DNA from 2 places in the Amycolatopsis sp. NPDC047767 genome. Region 1 is predicted to be linked to the other one. Evidence: riboswitches for the same ligand, from Rfam matches in the RefSeq annotation. Region 1 holds a riboswitch; the other holds the start of a gene.
What was found. Region 1 has a riboswitch for S-adenosylmethionine ahead of thrC (threonine synthase). Riboswitches for the same ligand answer to the same signal wherever they lie in the genome.

Region 1 (5,380 bases):
TCCCGGTAGAACGCGGTCGAGGCCTCCAGGTCGCGCGGGTGGATCAGCACCCGGCTGCTCAGTACGTCCATGCGTCCTGCCTACCCGAGTGGCTCAGGCCACCGCAATCGCGACGATCCCGGCCAGCACCACCACCGAGCCCACCAGCCGGCGTGCCGCGTTCCGCTCACCGAGAACGAACCACGCCGCGAGCCCGCCCAGCACGATCGACAGCTCCCGCGCCGGCGCGACCAGGCTGACCGGGGCCATCCGCAGCGCGTACAGCACCAGCAGGTACGCCGCGGGCGAGGCGAGCCCGACGATCAGCGTCTCCTTGCGGTGCTCGCGCCACAGCTTCCCGACCTCGGCCCGGTCACGCAGGGCCGCGGGCGCCAGCAGCACGCTCTGCACCAGCGCGCCGCCGCCGAAGTACACGAGCGGCGGTACGGCGAGCGTCGTCACGGAGTGGGCGTCCCACAGCGTGTAGGCCGCGATGGTCGCCCCGGTGAGCACGCCGTAGAACACGCCGGCGCGGCGCGCTTTGACGTCGGCCTGGCTGCCGCCGAGACTGATCACGAGCACGCCCGCCACCACGAGGAACGCCCCGATCAGGCCCAGCACGCCGGGGTGCTCGTGCAGCACGAGCACCGCCGCCAGCACCGACAGCAGCGGCCCCGTGCCGCGCGCGAGCGGGTAGACGATCGACAGGTCGCCCACGGCGTACCCGCGCTGCAGCACCGTGCCGTACGACACGTGCAGCACGGCCGTGACCACGGCGGCGAGCAGCCACGTCCACTGTGGACGCTCGGGTTCGACCAGCAGTGCGATGACTGTCACGGGGAGCAACACCACGGCGGAGACCGTGTAGTACAGCCACACGAACCGCGGCCCGCCGAAGGTGACGCGCTTGGCCGCGAGGTTCCACCCCGCGTGCACGACGGCGGCGATGAGGACGAACGACAGAGCTGTGGTGTTCACCGGACCCCTTCGGGTCTTCCGCGCACGCGGAAGGCCGGGTCCTCCAGGCTTTTGTCCCGTCAGATGAACGGCGGGCGTCGGGCCGCGCCGATGGTGCCGCTCGGACCTGTCCCGCCGGCCCTGGTTGTGGTGGGTCGCGTCGTGCGGACCGGTGGCGGAACCCTAGGCACTACCGTCTCCACGGTAGCCGAACCGATCACTGCGGGCCGCCCGAGGGGGCCGCGAGCAGGCCTGTTAGGCTTTCCCGTCGTTGCCGTGCGGCATTCCGTCAGGGAGGAAACCCGGCCGCGCCTGTCTTGACGCCAGGCGCCCGGAGCCACTTCGACGCGGCAGCGACCTTCACCGAGACGAAAGCAGGACGCCTTCATGGCCAACATCAAGTCCCAGATCAAGCGCATCACCACCAACGAGAAGGCCCGCCAGCGCAACCTGGCCATCCGCTCCTCGGTGAAGACCGCGATCCGCAAGTTCCGTGAGGCCGCCGACTCCGGCGACAAGACCAAGGCCCTCGAACTCCAGCGCGACGCGGCCCGCAAGCTCGACAAGGCCGTCACCAAGGGCGTCATCCACGCCAACCAGGCCGCCAACAAGAAGTCGGCTCTCGCGAAGCGCGCGAACCAGCTCTGAGCTGATCGCAGCGACACCCTGCCAGACCTGAAAGAGCCCGGTGACCGCCTGGTCGCCGGGCTTTTTCGTGTGTTCTCGACCGTTCTCGACGCACACAGCTGCCTGGACTGGCGCGCCCTCACGGCTGCGTACGGGTCCGGCGCGTTGCCCGTTCCCGAGCGGCGGGTTCAGCCTCACCGGTCGGCGATTCGGGGCCTGCCGAGGCGAGCAGGGTCAGCGTTCGCCCTTGGCGGCGACGACCTCGACGACCGCGCGTTCCAGGGCGTAGTCCGCGTCGGCCGCCACGCCCTTGACCTCGGCGTTCAGGCGGGCGACCACGCGCATGGCGGTGGCGAGGCCGTCCTGGCCCCAGCCGCGGGACTGGCCCTGCGCCTTGCGGATCTTCCACGGCGGCATGCCCAGCTCGCCGGCCATCTGGTTCGGGTTGCCGCGGCCGGCGGCGGACACGCGGGCGATCGTGCGCACGGCGTCGGCGAGGGCGTCGGCGACCAGGACGTGCGGCACGCCCAGCTGCATGGCCCAGCGCAGCGACTCCAGGGCCGCCGCGCGGTCGCCGCCCACGGCCTTCTCCGCGACGGCGAAGCCGGTCACGTCGGCGCGGCCGGTGTGGTAGCGGCGCACGGCCTGCTCGTCGACCACGCCACCGGTGTCGGCGACGAGCTGCGTCGCCGCGGAGGACAGCTCACGCAGGTCGGAGCCGACGGTGTCCATCAGCGCCATCACGCCCGCGGCGTCGATCTTGCCGCCGACGCGGCGCACCTCGTTGCGCACGAACGACTCGCGCTCGGCCGGCTTCGTCAGCTTCGGGCACTCGGTGATCTCCGCGCCCGCCTTTTTCAGCGCCGCGGGCAGCGCCTTGGCCGCCTTGCTGCGCCCGCCGCCGTTGTGCACGACCACGAGCACGATCCCGTCGGCGGGCGCCTTGAGGTACGCCATCACCGCGTCCGCCAGCTCCTGCGAGATGTCGTGCGCGGAGTCGAGCACGATGACCCGCCCCTCGCTGAACAGCGAAGGACTCACCAGCTCGGCGAGCACGGGCGGTGTGAGTTCGGACACCCGGTTGCGCGTCATCTCGGCCGTGGAGTCGATGGCCCGCGCGGCGTCCAGCGACGCGCGGACAGCCCGCTCGATGAGCAGTTCTTCCTCACCGAGGACGAGGTGGAGCGGCGCGGGTGCGGTGGTCACCCCGCCATCCTCTCACCCGCCCGGCCCCGCGCCCGCTCCGGTGATGTGCGCCGCCACCGTGGCACGAGGTGATCGCCATGTCGTACGGTGTACCCGAGGCAGCGCCCCGCTCCGCCGGAAACACAGCTCCACCGGAAACACCGCGGCGCGCCGACAACTGAACACCGCTCATCCAGAGGGGCAGAGGGAACGGCCCGACGAAGCCCCGGCAACCGGCGTACAGCCTGTCTTCCCGAATTTGCGGGATAGCTGACGACCACGGTGCCAATTCCGGCCCGCGTTTGCGGGGCAGATGAGGAAAGGAACCTCGCGATGACCGTTACCCTCGGCACGACCTCCCCCAAGAAGACCCTGGACCTCGGTCCGGCCGTCGAACTGGTGTCGAAGGAAGAGGGCCACCGGCAGCCGCTCGCCCCGGAGTTCGTGTCCGCGGAGGACTTCTCGCCGCTCGAGGTCGCCTACGACTTCGGCCGCGTGCGCCGCGAAGACATCGAGGCCGGCCCCAAGAACATCTGGCGCTACAAGAAGCTCCTTCCCGTCCCCTCGACCGTCGAGGAGATCCCGAACACCGAACCCGGCGCCACCCGTCTGGTGAAGGCCGACCGCCTCGCCAAGGCCCTGGGCCTGAAGTCCCTGTGGGTCAAGGACGACACCGGCAACCCCACGCACTCCTTCAAGGACCGCGTGGTCGCCGTCGCGCTGGCCGCGGCCCGCGAGTTCGGCTTCGAGGTCCTCGCGTGTCCCTCGACCGGCAACCTGGCCAACGCGACGGCCGCCGCCGCGGCCCGCGCCGGCTGGCGGTCGGTCGTGCTGATCCCGAAGTCGCTCGAGCGCGCCAAGATCCTCACCACCGCCGTCTACGACGGTGACCTGATCGCCGTCGACGGCAACTACGACGACGTCAACCGCCTCGCCACCGAGCTCGCCGGCGAGCACCCGACGTGGGCGTTCGTCAACGTCAACGTGCGCCCCTACTACTCCGAAGGCTCGAAGACGCTCGGCTACGAGGTCGCCGAGCAGCTCGGCTGGCGCCTGCCGGAGCAGATCGTGGTGCCGATCGCCTCGGGCTCGCAGCTGACCAAGGTGGACAAGGGTTTCCGCGAGCTCGGCCAGCTCGGCCTCGTGGAAGCCAGCCCCTACAAGGTGTTCGGTGCGCAGGCCACCGGCTGCTCCCCCGTCTCGGCCGCCTTCCGCGCCGGACACGACGTGGTCCAGCCCGTGAAGCCCGACACCATCGCCCGCTCGCTCGCGATCGGCAACCCCGCCGACGGCCCCTACGTGCTCGACGTCGTCAACCGCACCGGCGGTGCGATCGAGGACGTGAGCGACGAGGAGGTCGTGGAGGGCATCCGGCTGCTCGCGCGCACCGAAGGCATCTTCACCGAGACTGCCGGCGGCGTCACCGTCGCGACGGCGAAGAAGCTCATCGAGACCGGCAAGCTCGACCCCGAGGCCGACACCGTGCTGCTCATCACCGGCGACGGCCTCAAGACGCTCGACGCCCTCGAAGGCCGCATCGGCCCGAAGGCGACCGTGCCCCCGTCGGCCGAGGCCGTGAGCAAGGCCCTCGGCCTCTGAGCTGACCGGGCCCGCGGGCCGCACCCCTAGCGGGGCGGCCCGCGCGGCTCACCCCGGCGCGCCACCGCCGGCCCGCCGGCACCGGGCAGCACGGCCGTGTCACCGTCCACATCGGTCCGCGTCACCAGTACACCCAACGTGCCCAGCACGTCCACTGTGGACTTCGCCGGGTGCCCGTAGCTGTTGCCCGCACCCACGCTGATCATCGCCGCCCGCGCGCCCACCGCCTCGAGGAACTGGGGCAACGAGTACCTGCTGCCGTGGTGCGGAACTTTCAGCACGTCGGCGTGCAGGTCCACTCCCTCGGCCAGCAGGTCGGCCTGCGCGGCCAGCTCCACGTCTCCGGTCAGCAGCACCCTCCCGGCCGCCGTGGTCGCGCGCAGCACCACGGAACTGTTGTTGATCATCGTGCCGTCCTGCAGAGCGGCCGCCCGCGCCGTGACGTAGCGCGGCCCGAGCACGTCGAGCGACAGCCCCGGCCAGTCGAGCCGCTGCCCGTCGCTCAGCTCCAGCAACGGAACGTGGTGCGTCGCCGCCTCCTGCGACACCTGCTGCCACGCCCACGCCGGCGCGCGCCCGGGCCCGACGGCGATCGCCCCCACGGCGCGGCCGTCGAACACCGACGACAGCCCGCCGATGTGGTCGGCGTGCAGGTGGCTGAGCACCAGCAGCGGGATCCGATCCACGCCGAGCCGCCGCAGGCACTCGTCCACCGGCCCCGGCTCCGGCCCGGTGTCCACGACCACCGCCCGCCCGGCCTCCGCCGTGGCCAGCACCACGGCGTCGCCCTGGCCGACGTCGCACTCCACCATCGCCCAGCCCTTCGGCGGCCAGCCGGGCGAGAGCACCCGCGGCGGCACCACGATCAGCAGCACCGCCACCAGTCCCATCGCCACCACCAGCCGCGCGCGCCGGAACCGGAACGCGACCACCACCACGACCACCACCCCGGCCGCGCACACCCCGCCCCACCAGCCACCCGGCCACGTGAGCACCGCACCCGGCGCCCGGGCGCCGTGCCGTGCGACGGTGA
Region 2 (5,380 bases), on a different contig from region 1:
CCTTCAGCTCGGTGTTCAACGCGATGAGCTTGTCCGGGTCCGTGGCCGCTTCGAGCAGCGCCGCGTGCAGCTTCTCCTCGCGCGCGGCCAGCTGATCGAGCTTGCGCTCCAGCCGCCCGAGCTCCTTCTGCGCGGCCCGGATCTCCGCGTTGCTGCGCTTGGCCTCGACCTTCCCCGGAGCCGCCGATGACTGGCGCCGCGGCGTCGCCTCCCGCAGCTTCGTGCGGCGGTTGAGGTACTCCTCGATGCCGCCGGGCAAGTTCGTCACGTGGCCGTCGCCGAACATCGCCACGGTGATGTCGCAGACGCGCTCCACGAGGTAGCGGTCGTGCGAGACCACGACCATCGTGCCGGGCCAGCCGTCGAGGAGGTCTTCGAGCTGCTGCAGGGTGTCGATGTCCAGGTCGTTGGTGGGCTCGTCGAGCAGCAGCACGTTGGGCTCGGCCATCAGCAGCCGGCACAGCTGCAGCCGGCGCCGCTCGCCACCCGACAGGTCACCGACGGGCGTCCACTGCCGTTCGGGCGGGAAGCCGAGCTTCTCGCCCAGCTGCGAGGCCGTCATCTCCTGCTTGCCGAACACCACGCGTCCGGCCACCTGCTCGATCGCCTGCAGCACGCGCAGGTCACCCGGCAGGTCGTCGAGCTCCTGGCGCAGGTGCGCGAGCGCCACGGTCTTGCCCTCGATCCGCCGCCCGGTCTCCGGTTCGACGTCGCCGCCGAGCAGCTTGAGCAGCGAGGTCTTGCCCGAACCGTTCACGCCGACGAGACCCACGCGGTCACCCGGCCCGATCCGCCACGTCACGTGGTCGAGCAGCGTCCGGTCGCCGACGCTCAACGACACGTCTTCCAGCTCCAGCACCGTCTTGCCGAGCCGGCGCTTCGCGAACGCCATCAGCTCCACGGAATCGCGCAGCGGCGGCACGTCGGCGATCAGCGCCTCGGCGGCTTCCACGCGGTAGCGCGGCTTCGACGAGCGCGCCTGCGGGCCGCGGCGCAGCCACGCCAGCTCCTTGCGCGCCAGGTTCTGTCGCTTCTCCTCGGCGGTCGCGGCCAGGCGGGCCCGCTCGGCGCGCGCGAAGATCCAGTCGGCGTAACCACCCTCGTACTGCTCGACCCGACCGTTCGCGACCTCCCACGTGAGGCTCGCGACGGTGTCGAGGAACCACCGGTCGTGGGTCACGACCACCACGGCGATGCGGCGGGCCAGCAGGTGGTCGGCCAGCCAGCGGACACCTTCGACGTCCAGGTGGTTGGTGGGCTCGTCGAGCACCACGAGGTCGAGCTCGCCGGTCAGCGCCGCGGCCAGCGCGACGCGACGGCGTTCGCCACCGGACAGGTTCGCGGTCGGGGTGTCGAGGCCGATCGCGGTGATGCCGAGTCCGTCCACAATGGACCGTACGCGCGCGTCGGCGGCCCATTCGTGTTCCGCGCCATAGCGTTCGAGCACGACGTCACCGACCGTGCTGCCCGAAGGCAGCTCGGTGCGCTGGGTGACGACGGCCATGCGCAGATCACGAACATGGCTCACGCGGCCGGAATCCGGCTCGCTCAGACCCGCGAGCACCTCCAGCAACGTCGTCTTGCCGCCTCCGTTGAGACCGACCACACCGATGCGCTGTCCTGCGGCGACGCCGAGCGAAACGCCGTCCAGCAGCGGTTTCACGCCGTACGACTTGCTCACCGACTCCAGGTTGACCAGGTTGGCCATCCGATTCAGCCGATCCTTTCCACAGTGGACTAGAAGTTCAGGCGTGCACGCGCGGTGGCGCGCCACGGGGTGCGTCGTCGCCGCCGACCAGCCGGGCGCCGGGCACCGGGCCGTGGGCGACGCGCACCGTCCGGCACACGCCGGCGCCGGACAGCTCGGCCGCCACCTCGACGGCGGCCTGCGCGTCGGCGCAGAGGAACGCGCACGTGGGCCCCGAGCCGGACACGCAGCCGGCCAGCGCGCCCGCGTTCACGCCCGCACGCAGCGTGCGGCGCAGGCCGGGGCGCAGCGACACGGCGGCCGCCTGCAGGTCGTTGCCCAGCAGCAGCGCGAGCTGACGCGGGTCACCCGAGGCGAGAGCCTCGACGACGGGGGTGTGCGAGCCGATGCGCGGCGGGTTGCCGTCGGCGCGAAGGCGGTCGAGCTCGCCGAACACCTTCGGCGTCGACAGGCCTTCGGTGTCGAACGCGAGCACCCAGTGGAACGTGTGGCGCGACAGCACGGGCACGAGCTGCTCACCACGGCCGGTGCCGAGCGCGGTGCCGCCGTAGAGCGCGAAGGGCACGTCGCTGCCGAGCTTGCCCGCGATGGCGGCCAGCTCGTCGCGCGTCACGTCGAGCTTCCACAGCGAGGCCAGGCCGACGAGCGTCGCCGCCGCGTCGGCGCTCCCGCCCGCCATGCCGCCCGCGACGGGGATGCCTTTGCGCAGCACGATCCGCACCTTCGGGTCGTCGCCTTCGGCGCGACCGGCGTAGGTGGCGAGCTCCTGGGCCGCGCGCCAGGCGAGGTTGGTGGCGTCGGTGGGCACCGACCCCTCCCCCTCGCCGAAGACCTCGAGCCCCGGGTCGTCGGTGACCGCGACGGTCACCTCGTCCGTGAGCGACAACGCCTGGAAGACGGTGACCAAGTCGTGGTAGCCGTCCTCGCGCAGGTCACCGATGGCCAGGTGCAGGTTGACCTTGGCCGGGACCCGGACGGTGACTGGTGGTGGAACTACGGCGAGCACCCGTCAAGCCTACGTGGCCGGGCGCCTGGCCTCCCCACCAGGAGAAAACAGCCGTTTTCAGGACGGCTGTCCCAACCTCTCGGACACGCTCCCGACTCTCCCGTCCCCCAGTCCCACCGCACCCCACCGTGGCGTTGGTTGCGCTCAACGCACCCAATGCGGCGTTCGTTGCGTTGAACGCACCGAACGCCACAGTGGGGCGCGGTGAGCCGGAGGTGTGACGAGCGGTCAGGCGGCGACGCTCTGCGCGGCCCGCACGGCCGGCGTCACATGGGCGCCACGGTCGGCGATCCACGCCAGCGCCGCGTCGGCGCGCTCGCCGCGGACGCCGATGCGGAAGCGGGCGATCGGGGTGTCACCGATGCGCGTGAGACCGCCGCCGATGGTGGCGACCTCCACGTCGAAGCGGCCGGCCGCCTCGGGCAGCAGGGCGCCGACGGACGCGAAGCCGATCAGCACGACGTCGGCGGACCGGTCGTACTTCGCGGCCTGCGCGCGGGCGGTCTCGATGGCCGGCAGCACCGCCTGCGCGGTCCAGCTGCCCGGCGAGGCGATGAGGTCCAGCACGTGACCGCGTTCGACGACCGCGCCGTCTTCGAGCACCGCGACGTCGTCGCAGACGCGGCGGACGACACCGGCGTCGGGCGTGGTCAGGAGCACGGTGGTGCCCAGCTCGGCGCGCGCCCGGTCGAGCACGGCGAGCACGGCGCCGGCCTCCTCGGGGGCGATGCCGGCGGTGGGGTCGTCGGCGAGCAGCACGGCGGGGCCGGCGGCGAGGGCCTTGGCCACGGCGACGCGGCGCAGCTGGCCGGGCGTGAGGTCGGCCGGCTTCTGCGCGGCCCGGGCGGTGAGGCCCACGAGGTCGAGCAGGTTGCCGACGCGGCTCTTGCGCTGCGGGCCGTCGACGCCGAGCTGCTCCAGCGGCGTGGCGATGTTGCCGGCGACGGTGCGCTCGGCGAGCAGCTCCGGCTTGGTGCCGACGACACCCAGCTGGCGGCGGACCTCACGCAGCCGGCGGCCGTCGAGCGCACCGGTGTTGAGGCCGTCGAGCCGCACGACACCGCGGTCCGGGCGCTCCTGCAGGGCGATGCAGCGGGCGAGCGTGGACTTGCCGGAGCCGGCGGGACCGACCACGCCGAAGAGGGAGCCGGCCTGCACGTCGACGCTCACATCACGCAGCGCGGCGACCGGATTTCCGTTGAGGGGAAAGGACTTGGACACGTTTTCGACAGTGATCACGAAGAGAGCTCCAGGCATGAGGCGCAGCACCGTTTCCGGGCGCGCCGGGCGTCACCGAATTACCGTCCTTTTCGGACGGTGCGCAGAATTGCGGAAGAAAGATCAGGCGATGACTGTGGAGCGTCGACACGCACATACCGTGCGGCGACCTTCATCGACGACGCGCCGCCGGGTCAACAGGAGCGGGCGGGCTACCCTCTGCATCGGAAACAGCCTCCATCGGTCCTGGCTGTAGCACCTGCCCCATGGGGGGTGGTTGCTGCGACTTCGGCGAGCCAGGTCTCTCAGTCGCTCGGGATGGACGTTTCTGAGTAAAGCCGATCCCATTGGGTGAACGCAAGCGCGTTGGTGCAGATCACACGAGTGGTGGTGCCCGGATACCGGGACACCCGCAGCCACATCGTGGACCCCGAAAGCTCCGGCACCGAATTTCTTCCGCGCGGCGAATCCAGCCCTTATTCCACTGTGGACGCCGCCGATCCCTGGTGGAGGTGCGATTCCGGCCCGACAATTCCGCGACGGCCCGCGCGTGGGTAAATGACGGTTCGGCCAGGTAGTTCGCCACGGCGAGACACCGCGTCTTCCCGGCCGGACACCCGCTCCCGTCCGCGAGCCGATTCCGGCCGGCTCACCCCATCCGTGATACACGCGTATCCTATACAGTCGTATCACCAACGCGGAGGAGAACCGTGGCGCACCGGGTCGACCACGAGCAGCGCCGGCGCGAGATCGCCACGGCGGTGTGGCGGATCGCGGCCGAACGCGGGCTCGACTCCGTGAGCATGCGCGAGGTGGCCGCCGAGGCGGGCGTGTCGCTGCGGCTGGTGCAGTACTACTTCGAGACGAAGCACAATCTGCTCGTGCTCTCCCTGCGTTATCTGCACGAACGCGGCGAGCAGCGCACGCAGGCCCGCATCGCGGCGCAGGTCGACCAGAGCGTGCGCGGCGTGGTCCGGACGCTGCTCACGGAACTGCTGCCGCTGGACGCCGAGCGTGAGCTGTCGCTACGCGTCCACCGCGCCTACTTCAGCCGCACCCACAGCGACCCGGCGCTGGCGAAGGTCTTCCTGCAGGCCGAGACGCCGATCGAGGACCTGCTCACCAGCCTGCTGCGCCGCACGGTTCTCCCGCCCGGCGTCCAGCCGCGGCAGGAAGCGAACCTCCTGGTCGCGGGCTTCACCGGACTCGGCCTCGACGTCCTCCACGGCCGCTTCACGCCGGGCGAGGTCCTGGCGACGCTGGACTACCACCTCGGCCGACTGTTTCAGGCTTGAGCCGCGAGCCGCACGAAGTCGTGCACGTCGAGCTGCTCGCCGCGCGTCTTCGGGTCGATGCCGGCCGCCACGAGGAGCTCACCCGCGCGGTCGGCCGAGCCGGCCCAGCCGGCGAGAGCCGCGCGCAGTGTCTTGCGGCGCTGGGAAAACGCG

Region 2: linked by a shared signal. The riboswitch ahead of AB0878_RS37435 (ATP-binding cassette domain-containing protein) and the one ahead of thrC (threonine synthase) in region 1 are both predicted to bind S-adenosylmethionine.

What each region holds. Positions count from the first base shown of each region.
Region 1 covers NZ_JBEYSJ010000021.1:23,070-28,449, forward strand. Annotated here, with positions in the region: gene AB0878_RS31520 (VOC family protein) at 1-71, opposite strand, end outside; gene AB0878_RS31525 (EamA family transporter) at 94-957, opposite strand; gene rpsT (30S ribosomal protein S20) at 1,324-1,584, shown strand; gene holA (DNA polymerase III subunit delta) at 1,798-2,769, opposite strand; SAM riboswitch class I at 2,935-3,068, shown strand; gene thrC (threonine synthase) at 3,082-4,347, shown strand; gene AB0878_RS31545 (ComEC/Rec2 family competence protein) at 4,374-5,380, opposite strand, start outside.
Region 2 covers NZ_JBEYSJ010000030.1:3,509-8,888, reverse strand. Annotated here, with positions in the region: gene AB0878_RS37445 (ABC-F family ATP-binding cassette domain-containing protein) at 1-1,708, opposite strand, end outside; gene AB0878_RS37440 (4-(cytidine 5'-diphospho)-2-C-methyl-D-erythritol kinase) at 1,746-2,714, opposite strand; gene AB0878_RS37435 (ATP-binding cassette domain-containing protein) at 2,943-3,953, opposite strand; SAM riboswitch class I at 4,167-4,257, opposite strand; gene AB0878_RS37430 (TetR/AcrR family transcriptional regulator) at 4,643-5,227, shown strand; gene rsmA (16S rRNA (adenine(1518)-N(6)/adenine(1519)-N(6))-dimethyltransferase RsmA) at 5,218-5,380, opposite strand, start outside.